DNA from 3 places in the Neobacillus sp. K501 genome. Region 1 is predicted to be linked to each of the others. Evidence: riboswitches for the same ligand, from Rfam matches in the RefSeq annotation. Region 1 holds a riboswitch; each other region holds the start of a gene.
The links. A riboswitch is a leader RNA that binds a small molecule or an ion and turns the genes downstream of it on or off. The one in region 1 is predicted to bind cyclic di-AMP.

Region 1 (4,291 bases):
TTGGATTCTTCCTCATTAGGAGGTTCCATTTTTTTCTGTAGTGCTTCAATGATCATTTCATTATTATATTGGTTTATCGTCATTTCTTTAATTTTCATTAAGAGATTTATTTCTAAATCAGAATAAAGTCTTGCTCCTTGTTTTGTCCGGGGAATGATAAGAATTTCCTTTAGATCTTTTTCCCATTTTCTCAGGGTTGCAGGTGGTACATTTATTTTTTTTGAAACTTCCTTTAACGTGAAAGTTTTCATTGTTTTCAGTCCTTTCTATCTAAATTACGATTAAAACATCCATGGATAGTAAATTCACCATAACACACCCAATTTTCCTGCCAGATGACAAAAGCTATCAAAACAAGACGGTTATCTTGGTATACCAACAAAATACAGCAAAAAAGCTATGCAGCTCGCATAGCTTTAGATTCTATTCAGTTGATAATCCCTAACATTTTTAATCCGTGATAGATTCCAGAATCGTTGACCGAAGTGGTTTTATGCTTTGCATACTGAAAAAGATCAGGATGTCCATTTCCCATTGCAAAGCCTTCGCCTACATTCATTAGCATTTCTTTATCATTCATTCCATCGCCAAAGGCAATCGCATATTCCTTTTGTATTCCTAGATGATTTAAAACAAATTGAATCCCCATCCCTTTATTTACTTTATCTCGAATAACATCATAACAATGAAGCATTCCATGGACATGTACTTGGGAAAGATGAATTCCCTCGTCCATTTGGTAATGAGTAATATCCTTTTCTTTCAAATTAACTAAGGTCATACCGAGCACACCGTTTACATCAGATGGAGAAAAATCTTTATTTTGTTTTAAGGAGAATTTTTCAATAAACTCTTTGATGGAAGGATGATTCATATTTGTAAAAGTATTTTTGTCTTTTGTATACATGACGACCTCATGCTTATGTTTTTCAGCAATTGTTAATATATTTCTAACCATCACTGCATTCATAGGCTCCTGAAATAAGTCTTTTCCTTGATAAATCCCATAAGCACCATTGTATCCAATAAAAGAGTGAATATTTAATTCTTTTGCAAGGTCATGTATTTCATGTAACGGTCTTCCAGTAGCTAGAAAAACCTCAATTCCTTTTTCTAGAGCTTGATTGATAGCGGTGATTGTCGATTCCTCAATTGAATCATTTGGTCCAATGATGGTCCCATCAATATCTAAAAATAAAACCTTGTAATCCGACATGGTTGTTTCTCCTTTTTCAGTTGTTATTACCTGTAGTTTATCATTTATTTATAGCTGAAATCCGAGCAAGTAGTTTTATTATTGAAGGATTTTAAGAAGTGGAGCATTTGATACATTTCGTAAGCAATCAATAGTAAAGTCACTATTTAAATGTAAAATCAAGCATTAAGCGGGTTATTTGCGTGAATATCAATCTTTACAAGGATTCAGTATGGAGATAAAATAAGCGTCAGAATGAAATTGAAAAAAATATATCGGCCTAAACTCGAGACTCGAGTACGGAGGAACCAATCTATTGGGGTTAATTCTACAGCGTAGAAAGGATGTAAATGCTCTTTCGCCATCCTACCCGTCAGCTAACTTCGTCGGCTAAAGCGAAGGAGGTCAATAAGACCGCCAAAGTTTATTCTTGTGGGTCTTTTATTTATGCCTATTTTTAAGAAAAAGGTGACGACATGACACTGAAGGATTATTTAATAAAAATGAAAATTGGTTTGCCAAAAACAATCGTCCATCTCGATAAACACGTGTACGAAGCAGGAAGTGTTATCCATGGTACGATTGAAATTACAGGTGGACTGTTGAAAAATAAAATAAAGAGATATGATGTTGATTTAATCTGTAACGATTCAAAAGAGTTAGTAGAGGAAACATTAAATAGTCACTCCGTGTTTTGTTCTCTTGAATGTAGTCCGAACCAGACAGATAAAATTACCTTCTTACTTAATGTCCCTAATGAAATTAAAAATGATGATCATTCGATTGAGTATTCTTTAATGATTAATATTGACCTTGGAAACGCTAATAATATCACGCAAACGGTTCCGATTAGAATCGCTGCAGCTTCGTAATGATCTATTAAACTAGTAAAAACAAGGACCTGCAATGGAATCCTTGTTTTTTTATTGAAGCTGTGAGAATTGTACTAGAGTTTGATATACCATTGTAAACTGCCCGAAATTATTATGTAAACATCCATCGTTATAATAGGAGTAGCAATGAAAATCGAATTTTGGGGCGGTGTCAGGATGGAAGAGTCAATGGTAAAATCTTATTTACAAAAATCATTGGAAGAGTGGAAAGATGATATATCTCAGGTTCTCTCGGAAATTGCCAATGAATATGATGAGGTTGCGCAAGAGTTAAAAGTTTATTCCTATAAATATGGAATTACCAAGCAAGTCATTCAATCTACTGTGAACGAGGAAATTATTGAAAGCATTCGTCAAAGGTATCATAAGCCTTTTGAAGAAAGCTATAATCAACTAAAGGAATACATAAAGGACTTAGAGGAAAAACGGCGTGTTTTTCAAATGTTTATTCAAAAGATAGATGAAGTAAATCGAAAAGAATCTGCAAAGGTAACGGCATCCTAAACAGTCTGATCATCATTTTGATCAGGCTGTTTTTTTGTGGAGAAAAACCATATGAAAGATTGTTTGCATATATTAATTAGCAGGATTCGAACGAGAGGTGAAGTCCCATGATAACTGCACGAATCGGTAGTAGTACTTATCGGTTGTCTGATAATTTAGAGGATTATTTTCAAAAGTTCCGGTCTCAGGTGATTGGTATCCATCAAGAATTTGAATCGCCATTCGGAAAAAAAACAATCATTTATGCTGATTGGACGGCAAGCGGCAGACTCTATAAACCAATCGAGGAAAGAATCTCAGAGGTTTTTGGACCTTATATGGCAAATACCCATACCGAATCAAATGTCACCAGTCAGATGATGACAGGGATCTATCATCAAGCAAGAAAAATCATTAAAGAACATGTGAATGCAAATGAACAGGATGCCCTGATACTAGATGGTTTTGGGATGACCTCTGTTATGAACAAATTTCAGCGTATCTTAGGTTTAAGAGTCCCTGAACAGTGGAAGGAGCAAATAATTGGATCCATCAAAGAATGGGAAAGACCCATCGTTTTTATTAGTCATATGGAGCATCATTCCAATCAAACTTCGTGGCTTGAAACGATTGCGGAAGTTGAAATCATTCCTCCTAATCGTAATGGTCTGCTGGATTTACAACACTTAGAATACCTCTTGGAAAAATATCAACATCGGAAGATTAAAATTGGCTCGGTTACCGCATGCTCTAACGTCACAGGTATCCAAACTCCTTATTATCAAATGGCAAAATTGATGCACAAATATGGAGGAATTTGTATCGTTGATTTCGCAGCCTCAGCCCCGTATATAACGATGAATATGCATCCGAAGGATCCAAACGAGAAGCTTGATGCGATTGTTTTTTCACCACATAAATTTTTAGGAGGACCTGGTTCAAGCGGAGTGCTCGTGTTTGATAAACGGTTGTATGTCAATCAGATTCCAGATCAACCGGGCGGCGGGACGGTAACATGGACAAATCCATGGGGCGAACACCAATACTTTCAAGATGTCGAATTGCGTGAGGATGGAGGGACCCCGGGTATTCTCCAAGCTGTTCGTACTGCACTATGTATCAATCTAAAAGATGAAATGGGAGTCAGGAATATTTTAAAAAGGGAGACTGAATTGTTAAGCATACTTTTATCAGGCTTAGAAAAAATTCCAAAGCTGAAGCTATTGGAAAGTCGGGTTAAAAGTCGTCTCGGAATCGTTTCTTTTCAAATCGAAGGAATTCCATATAATTTACTTGTCCGCTTATTAAATGATCATTATGGCTTCCAGGTCCGTGGTGGCTGCTCGTGTGCTGGCACATATGGTCATTATTTACTGAACATCGATCAGCAAACTTCAAAGCAAATCATGGAAAAAGTAAATCAGGGTGAATTGTCAGAAAAACCTGGCTGGGTCAGATTCTCGATTCATCCGATAATGAAAAATCAAGAAATTCTTATGTTTGTTAGGGCGATAAAGGAGATTACAGAGAATATCGAGGAATGGAAAAAGGAATACGTATACGACCCAAACAGCAATGACTATTTTTACGTTCACCAAGTTAGAGAGGATATGCGCCGATTGTTTCACCTAGAGTAATAATTAGGAAACGGCTCTTATGTCCCATCATATGCTAGTAGGAAAAAAGGTGGGATCTCATGATTCACATTGTGAAACCCGGA
Region 2 (4,291 bases), on a different contig from region 1:
CCTTGTAACTAGCAAAGGGCGACATTTTACTAGCCAACTACGTCGAATTAATCCGTTAGTAATAGGCACCAATAACGTAATGAAGCTGCCGTTTATACAGGCAGCATCATTAAAAGACACCCTAAATAATCCCAATTACCTAAGTGGTTTAAATTTGTTTTAATGTTTTTATTTGTACCTACACTTCAGAAAGCAACTCATTATAATCTTGTGCTTAATTGATCTTAGCATTAAATTCAATTTACCTGGTATCAATATGTCTATACTCACTATATGACCAGATTTTTAAAAAAAGCTAATGACGATTGTTCAACTAAACTCCCCTTTTGTTCAATAAGAAAAGGCCACCAATTTGGCAGCCAGATCTTCGAGTAACGCCCCCATTTGTTTAAGTACAATACTTCACAAACCCTTTTTGCTCCACAAAACAGTCCTGAAATTGCCAATGGAAAAGGCGATGCCACTTTAGAGCATCGCATCGGTTAATGAACAGAAACTAAATAAATTAATATCTATTTGAATTATTTTTTCGAATAAGAGGAAAGCCCCCGACCGATAAGGTTTGCAGAAATGGGCTTTCTTCCCAATTCTCTTGCCCAAATTGATAATTGTCCTATATGGTGAATTTCGTGAGCAATGGCATGTCGCATAACTTCACCCCAAGTATCCGTTACAATTCTTCCATCTGGCAGGGTATCGTAAAATAATTGATTTTCCATACTAGCATCCCAGTTGTTCACAAAGTTCTCTACTTCTAAATGAAATTCTGCGTCCAATTTTCGAACCTTGTTCAAGCTTTTATAATTATCGAAACTCTCCTGAAAGTCAGTTTTACCCTGTAAGATACGTATCCAACTCCACTCGACGTCAACAATGTGGAAAAGTGTTTGCAATATACTTCCCATTCCACCCGTTCGTTTTTGCAAAAGCTCTTCTTCACTTAACTCTTCACACCAACGATACCAGTCTTCTCTTACCATCCAGTTATATCTAAAAAGTGTTTGCAATAAAACCCCTCCGCAATAAGAAAATAAATTAACCGTAAAATATACTTTAGGAATATTAAAAAACCTTATTTAGTATTACAAATTCAACAGACAAAGTATAAATTCCTTGTTCAACTAAACTCCTTTAGTTCAAGAAGAAAAAGCCACCGAAATGGTAGCTTGATCTTAAAGGTGTTGAGTAGAAGGGCAGAGTCTATGGACTTATAACTCAACAAAAAGGCCGTTAATCCTGCATGGATTTACGCCCTCGTTACTATAAGCTTTTCTGGGTCACCTGAAGACCAGCCCAATTGTTATCGTTGAGGGACTGCCACTGCAGTCCCTTCCTTCGTTTTTCCCTAGCCAATTAATATTTTTTCCTCCGCATATCTCACCTTGGCTTCTTTTCGATTATATAAAAGCGCAAAAGCCATGGTTAAAGGTCCAAGCCTACCAATAAACATCATAATGGTAATCAAAACTCTGCCAAAAGTAGATAGTTCGGGAGTGAAATTTGCAGACAAACCTACTGTACCAGCAGCTGAAATCGTTTCAAATAGAAGTATACTCATATCAGCATCTTCGGAAAAAGTTAATAGGAAGAAGATGAGGAAGATAAAAAACATCCCTGCCACAACAATCGATAATGATTTATTAACCAATTCCCACGAAATTCTCCTTTTAAAAATATTTACTTCATTTCGATTCGTAATCACAGCCCAAAAAGCGAAAATGATGATGGCGAAAGTTGTGACTTTAATACCGCCTCCAGTAGACCCTGAAGATGCACCAATAAACATTAAAGCCATCATGAATACAAGGGATGAAAGGTTCATCGCCCCAATATCAATCGTATTAAAGCCTGCAGTCCTTGTTACAACGCCTTGAAAGTATGATGCCCATAGCTTATCTCCGAACTGCATATTTCCAATAGTAGCTGGATTGCTAAATTCTGAGAGCAAAATGACTAAGGGTCCTAAGATGTTTAATATGAGTGTCATAAGTAGTGCCACTTTTGAATGTAAGGATAATTTTCGAATGGATTTTTTAAAAAAGAGATCGAGAATTACTGTAAAACCAATACCTCCCGTTATAAAAAGGAAGGTGATCATTATATTTACAGTGGGATCACTTACCCATTTACTCAGATTGTCCGGTTCAAGACCAAACCCAGCATTATTAAAAGCAGAGATCGAATGGAATATTCCATAGTAAATGGCTTTCGTCAGCGGCATTTCAAATGACCAACGAATGGCTAAAACAGCTGCACCCAATAGTTCCACAATAAAAGTGATGAAAATGATCCGTTTTACCAGGCTAACAACTCCCGCAAGAGAAAAAACATTTAATGATTCTTGAAGTAATAAACGTTCCTTTAGTCCAATCTTTTTACCCAGAATAATAAACATAAATATTCCTGTGGTCATAAATCCCCAACCACCAATTTGAATCAAACATAGCAGAACGATTTCTCCAAATAATGTAAAAGTAGTTCCCGTATCTACTACCGCCAAACCTGTTACACAAACCGCAGAGGTCGCCTCAAATAAAGCATCAACGAAACTAAGTCCACGTCCCTCTTCATGTGTGGCTATTGGTAGCATAAAGAGTAACGTACCTAATAATATTAGGCTTCCGAAACCAATAACAAGTATTTGGGCAGGATGCAATTTAATTAAATTCCCATTTCTTTTTAACAACTTCAAAATAGACTCTCCTTTTTTATTAAATAATTTTAAAAGGAAAAAACCACGAAGAGAATATCTCTACGTGGCTACTTTTTGCATGATAAAAAATATGCCAAAACACGATGATTGATGTCTCTTCAAACGCTTACGAGGTTAGCTGTCGGACTCGGATCTGAATGTAACCCTACCAAGAAAGAATGCGTAAAACATCTTTTCTTAAGATTCACCCCAAGACAATAGTTTATGAGTGATTTTAACTATTGCCAAGTTGGTTCCCCCGTTTCCTAAACGGAATTAAGCGATAATAATATATTTTTTATGAAGAAATCTTACTCCCAATCATACCTATTTGTAAAGAAATAATTTAAAATGCACCCATTAATTAAAAGTAACTGAATAAAATACTGCAAAAATCCTTAAATCTCCCCCAACTTATTATTCTAATTATATATAAATCCCTTCTTCTCCCTATTTTAATCGGTGCTATCCTTCTTTTTCACAAAAAGAAGAAATCCCAGCCCGCAAAGCAATAATATAACCCCGAAGGCCGTAATGAAGACTAACGGGGAGATGATTTTTATAAATGAGAGCCCTACCATGATGACCCCTACAAGAAGATAGTGATGGATGGCGTGTAACCGAAAGGTATGCTGCTCGATATGCCAGGCGTGATGGTAACCTTGCAAGAATCCGAGACAGACCTGAAAAAGCAGAGCCATATAAGGAAAAGTTTCGAATGAAGTTCTTAAATTGCCTACGAATAGATAAACACAACCCATCCCAAGGTAAACAAATGCGATTGAGGAATGCTGCGTAGGCTTCTTTCCAGCTTGGTGGATTCGATATCCAAAGGCCGCACTAAAAGAAAAAGCAGCAAACAACCAAGTAAATAAAGTAAAGGTCAAGGAGGCTTCTTTTAACCAAAGGATATAATAGGGAAATATCACAACCTGACCGACCGAAACTACCAAAGGGACATAACGTTCACGCAATAATTTCATCCTAGGCTCCATCCTTAAAAGTAATTTTCATAAAAGATGTTTCGAAAAACACCATTGGGATCTCTTTTTAATTTTTCTTCAAGAAACGTCTCCCAGTTTGGATAAGCCGTACGAAACTGCTCCTTTGTTTGATAAGGATAATACGGGAGATAATAGGTCCCTCTGTGCTTCAGAGTCAAATCTGTCCACTCTTGAATCATGACTTTCGCATCCTCAATCTCTTTATCTTTTAAACCATGTTGGATTAAAATCACGAGTCCCAACATATCTTCATTGGCATAATTTAAAGAAGTGTAATCGTCCTTTACCGAATAACGAACGGTGATGTTATGAATTTAAAAAATCTTCCTCTTTATCATTTGCGGGGAGAATTTTCTTTAAGTCTCGAATATATTCATCAAATCGATCGACTGGAATGAAGAACTCCTGCAGCACTTCTACCCGGCCAGGTTGAGTGAATTCCATAAAGGCAGAATTTCCACGCATGACATTATTGCGGGTTACCTCTTCTCCCTCGAGGGACTTCATCAGCCTTTTTTGATTTTCCCAGAAAAGATCTTCCAATCCCCCGCCTTGTCGGCCAATATCCAGTGCCAGCTTGCCAATCCGGGCACCA
Region 3 (4,291 bases), on a different contig from region 1:
TCCATTACCAGAGAATACATCAGGACCAAAGGTAAATTCCTTTACCATTACAATGGATGTCAAGCATAACAAGAAATAGATGATTAATTGCCTAGATAACAACATCAACACCTCCCGTTAATCAGAATTGCGCAAGCGCCATGTACTGTGGCGACAGGCATAACCCCTTATTGTTTATATATTCAATAACTAGTGCGTTATTCTCAGATCCTTGATCTGAACATGTTTCATGTTGGATTATCGTGATATTTTGTTTTCATTTACATTCCTGTAGGAAGAAAACTTTATGGGGCAATTTTTTTTGGTTTCACCCATAATAAAGATATTGAATATACAGGGGGTTTTTCAATGAGAGAACATATTCTAGAAGTACTTAAACAAATTGAACTCGAGTATGAAGTGAAAATTCTATTTGCCTGTGAATCCGGCAGCCGAGCCTGGGGCTTCCCATCAAAAGACAGTGATTATGATGTCAGATTCATTTATGTCCATAAAACGGACTGGTATCTTTCGATTGACCAGATGCGCGATGTGATTGAGGTTCCGAAGCATGATAAAATTTCAATCCCGATGGATGACCTTTTAGATGTAAGCGGTTGGGAATTGACGAAGGCGTTAAAGCTATTTCGCAAATCAAACCCACCGCTGTTGGAATGGCTGCATTCGGATATTATTTATTATCAGGAATACTCGACGATTGAAAAATTAAAAGAATTGGCAACCGACATCTTTGCTCCACCTTCGTGTATCTATCATTATTTAAATATGGCCAAAGGCAACTATAGGGACTATTTACAACGTGAGGAAGTCAAAATAAAAAAATATTTCTATGTCCTCCGGCCGATTCTTGCAGCCAAATGGATTGAAAAATATTCAACTATTCCTCCAGTCGATTTTACAGATTTGCTCGGAGATATCCTCCAAGCAGGCGATCTAAAAATGGCCATTCAAACGTTATTAGAACGGAAAATTGCAGGAGAAGAGCTAAACCTAGAGCCTAAGGTTGTCGTGATCAATCAATTTTTAAATGAGGAAATACAGCATTTAGAGGATTATGCAAAAGAAATTAAGATGGACATTTCTAATCCAACCGAACGTTTGAACCAATTATTCAGAGAAACCTTGAATGAAGTATGGTAACCATAAATAAAAAGAGGAAATCGAGCATGATTTCCTCTTTAATCCTTTTCTTCCGATTGTTCTTCATGGGGCTCCCCATATAGTTGATTAATTTCCTCTGTTATTTCATCTAAAAATTCATCAGATAATAACGGACGATTTTCTTTCGTCATATTCATTTTCCTTTCGTATTTAATACATCATCAACATGTCCTTTTTCATAAGTTTTATTCTTTCATAAAAAATTCATTTACTTTTTGAGAATACAGGAGTAATATAATCACAGTTTCAAATTTCTAAATCGCTGAAACCATACGGTACGGGGGAACCATTTACGCGGATTATTTTTTATAATCCAGGGGTGAATCCTTTTTAAGGTAGGGCTACTCAATGGTCCGAATCCGACAGCTAACCTCGTAAGCGTTATATGAGAAGGAAGGTGGAGCTTGTGACGCTTGAAAAATAATGTGTCTACAGGTCTATTTACTGATGACTTGTAGGCACTTTTTTTATTCCTGAAATTAATCTCTTTTAGACTTTTTTGGGAAACATAACTAACAAACATAACTAGCAGGCGGTGTATTTATAATGGTTTCAGCCATTAAAAGGTTTTTAATTGGAAGACCTTTGAAATCCCATGAATTAGGGGAACAAAAAATTAATAAAACGAAAGCATTAGCAATTCTTTCTTCTGATGCGTTATCATCAGTGGCCTATGGTCCTGAACAAATACTAATCGTGTTGGTTACATTAGGAGCAGCAGCCTTTTGGTATTCCGTCCCTATCGCAATAGGTGTATTGATACTATTAACAGCTCTAATATTGTCATATCGCCAAATTATCTTTGCTTATCCACACGGAGGCGGAGCTTATGTAGTATCTAAAAGTAATCTAGGAGTTAATCCAGGCTTAATTGCTGGGGGCTCATTATTGGTTGACTATATCCTTACTGTTGCGGTAAGTGTGTCGGCTGGTACGGATGCAATTACCTCCGCTTTTCCTAATTTACATGGCTTTAATGTCGAAATTGCGATAGTATTTGTTATTCTTATTACAATATTAAATCTAAGAGGTGTAACGGAGTCAGCTTCGATATTAGCCTATCCGGTATACTTATTCGTATTAGCCTTGTTTATTTTAATTGGTGTTGGTATCTACAATATTGCTACCGGACAAGTGACACCTGAACTGCATACACCAATTGGTACACCTGTGGCTGGAATCAGCCTGTTTATCCTTTTAAGGGCGTTTGCTTCTGGAAGCTCTGCCTTAACTGGAGTTGAAGCTATATCCAATGCGATTCCTAACTTCAAGGATCCAGCTCCTAACAATGCCGCTAAAACATTAATGATGATGGGCTTATTGCTTGCGATCCTTTTTTCAGGAATCGTTACGTTAGCTTATTTTTATGGCATCTCGCCGAGAGCTGAGGTAACGGTGGTATCACAAATTGCAGAGGAAGTTTTCGGACGAAACTTTATGTACTTCTTTATTCAAGGAACAACAGCCTTAATCTTAATTCTTGCTGCTAATACTGGATATTCTGCCTTCCCATTGCTGGCGGTTAATCTTGCTAAAGATAAGTTTATTCCAAGGATGTTCCTTATTCGCGGGGACCGATTAGGGTACTCAAATGGAATCATTATCCTTGGAATTTCATCGATTTTACTGATCCTTGCTTTTCATGCAGAAACAGAGCATCTTATTCCTCTTTACGCAGTCGGCGTGTTTGTTCCATTTACATTGTCGCAAACAGGAATGATGGTGAAATGGCTTAGAGAAAAACCAACCGGTTGGATTCCAAAATTTATCATCAATACAACGGGAGCCTTGATTAGCTTTATCGTTACATTAATGTTCTTTTTAACAAAATTCTCGCAGGTATGGTCGATTTTAATTTTCTTACCAATTATTATCTTTGTTTTTCACCGGATCAAAAAGCATTATGATGCGGTTGGCGACCAACTCCGGATTACTACATGTGAGCCGGCTGTACCGATTGAAGGGAATGTCATCCTAGTACCTGTTGCTGGTATTACTCATGTCGTAGAAAACACAATAAATTATGCTAAATCCCTTTCCCCAGATCAAATTATTGCCGTATACGTTGCCTTTGATCGAGAAGAGGAGCAAAAGTTTGAGGAAAAATGGAAGAAGTGGCAGCCGGATGTACGACTTGTGACATTGCATTCTCACTATAGAAGTATCATTAACCCGCTGACGAAATTTATTGATATTGTGGAACATAAGGCGAGTGAATCCAACTACAAAGTCACAGTGGTCATCCCACAATTTATTCCTAAAAAAGGCTGGCATAATATTCTTCATAACCAATCTGGGGTCCTGATTCGCACCTTATTGCTGTATCGAAGAAACGTAGTCGTCACGACGGTTCCTTATCACTTAAAAAAATAATATAAGCTATTTTGTGGCATCCCTATATTATGGGATGCTTTTTTTGTATAAATAAAATAATTCCCTCTTGAAAAAACAATAGAAAACGAATATTATTATTAAGTTATTAAAAAACGTTCGTGTTTTGGAGGAAAACCATGTTTAAACTCAAAGAGAACCATACTAATACAAAAACAGAACTGCTTGCCGGTATCACTACCTTCTTTACAATGGTTTACATTGTCGTGGTAAACCCAGTTATTTTAGCAGATGCTGGTGTACCATTCGAGCAAGTTTTCACGGCAACCATCATCTCAGCCGTTATCGGAACACTTTGGATGGCCTTGTTTGCCAATTACCCCATTGCGATTGCACCAGGAATGGGACTTAACGCCTACTTCGCCTACTCAGTCGTCGGTGGCCACCAAAATATTGCCTATGAAACAGCCTTTGCTGCTGTTTTCGTTGCCGGCATCATCTTTGTAATATTGTCATTAACACCTTTCCGGGAAAAATTAATTGATGCGATTCCTGAAAACCTGAAGCATGGCATAACTGCGGGAATTGGATTATTCATTGCGTTTATCGGCCTCAGACTTACTCATATTATTACAGCTCACCCTACCAACCTTGTTGGTTTGGGAGATCTTCGTGCCCCTTCTGCATGGCTTGCCATTGTTGGACTGGCCGTCACACTTATCTTAATGGCACTAAGAATCAATGGTTCATTATTTTTGGGAATGATTATTACCGCACTGATTGCCTTTTTTACAAATCA

Region 2: another riboswitch for cyclic di-AMP. It lies ahead of ACWM35_RS10700 (TrkH family potassium uptake protein); the one in region 1 lies ahead of ACWM35_RS13340 (sporulation protein).
Region 3: another riboswitch for cyclic di-AMP. It lies ahead of ACWM35_RS17165 (APC family permease); the one in region 1 lies ahead of ACWM35_RS13340 (sporulation protein).

What each region holds. Positions count from the first base shown of each region.
Region 1 covers NZ_JBSLYA010000005.1:114,734-119,024, forward strand. Annotated here, with positions in the region: gene ACWM35_RS13330 (MerR family transcriptional regulator) at 1-251, opposite strand, end outside; gene ACWM35_RS13335 (Cof-type HAD-IIB family hydrolase) at 428-1,216, opposite strand; cyclic di-AMP (ydaO/yuaA leader) riboswitch at 1,463-1,602, shown strand; gene ACWM35_RS13340 (sporulation protein) at 1,672-2,067, shown strand; gene ACWM35_RS13345 (hypothetical protein) at 2,215-2,592, shown strand; gene ACWM35_RS13350 (aminotransferase class V-fold PLP-dependent enzyme) at 2,700-4,208, shown strand; gene ACWM35_RS13355 (L,D-transpeptidase family protein) at 4,268-4,291, shown strand, end outside.
Region 2 covers NZ_JBSLYA010000003.1:571,739-576,029, forward strand. Annotated here, with positions in the region: gene ACWM35_RS10695 (DinB family protein) at 522-1,007, opposite strand; gene ACWM35_RS10700 (TrkH family potassium uptake protein) at 1,346-2,692, opposite strand; cyclic di-AMP (ydaO/yuaA leader) riboswitch at 2,801-2,985, opposite strand; gene ACWM35_RS10705 (hypothetical protein) at 3,148-3,675, opposite strand; gene ACWM35_RS10710 (hypothetical protein) at 3,690-3,929, opposite strand; gene ACWM35_RS10715 (FAD-binding oxidoreductase) at 4,003-4,291, opposite strand, start outside.
Region 3 covers NZ_JBSLYA010000007.1:275,914-280,204, forward strand. Annotated here, with positions in the region: gene ACWM35_RS17150 (hypothetical protein) at 1-102, opposite strand, end outside; gene ACWM35_RS17155 (nucleotidyltransferase domain-containing protein) at 349-1,140, shown strand; gene ACWM35_RS17160 (bacitracin ABC transporter ATP-binding protein) at 1,179-1,292, opposite strand; cyclic di-AMP (ydaO/yuaA leader) riboswitch at 1,412-1,558, shown strand; gene ACWM35_RS17165 (APC family permease) at 1,708-3,534, shown strand; gene ACWM35_RS17170 (NCS2 family permease) at 3,672-4,291, shown strand, end outside.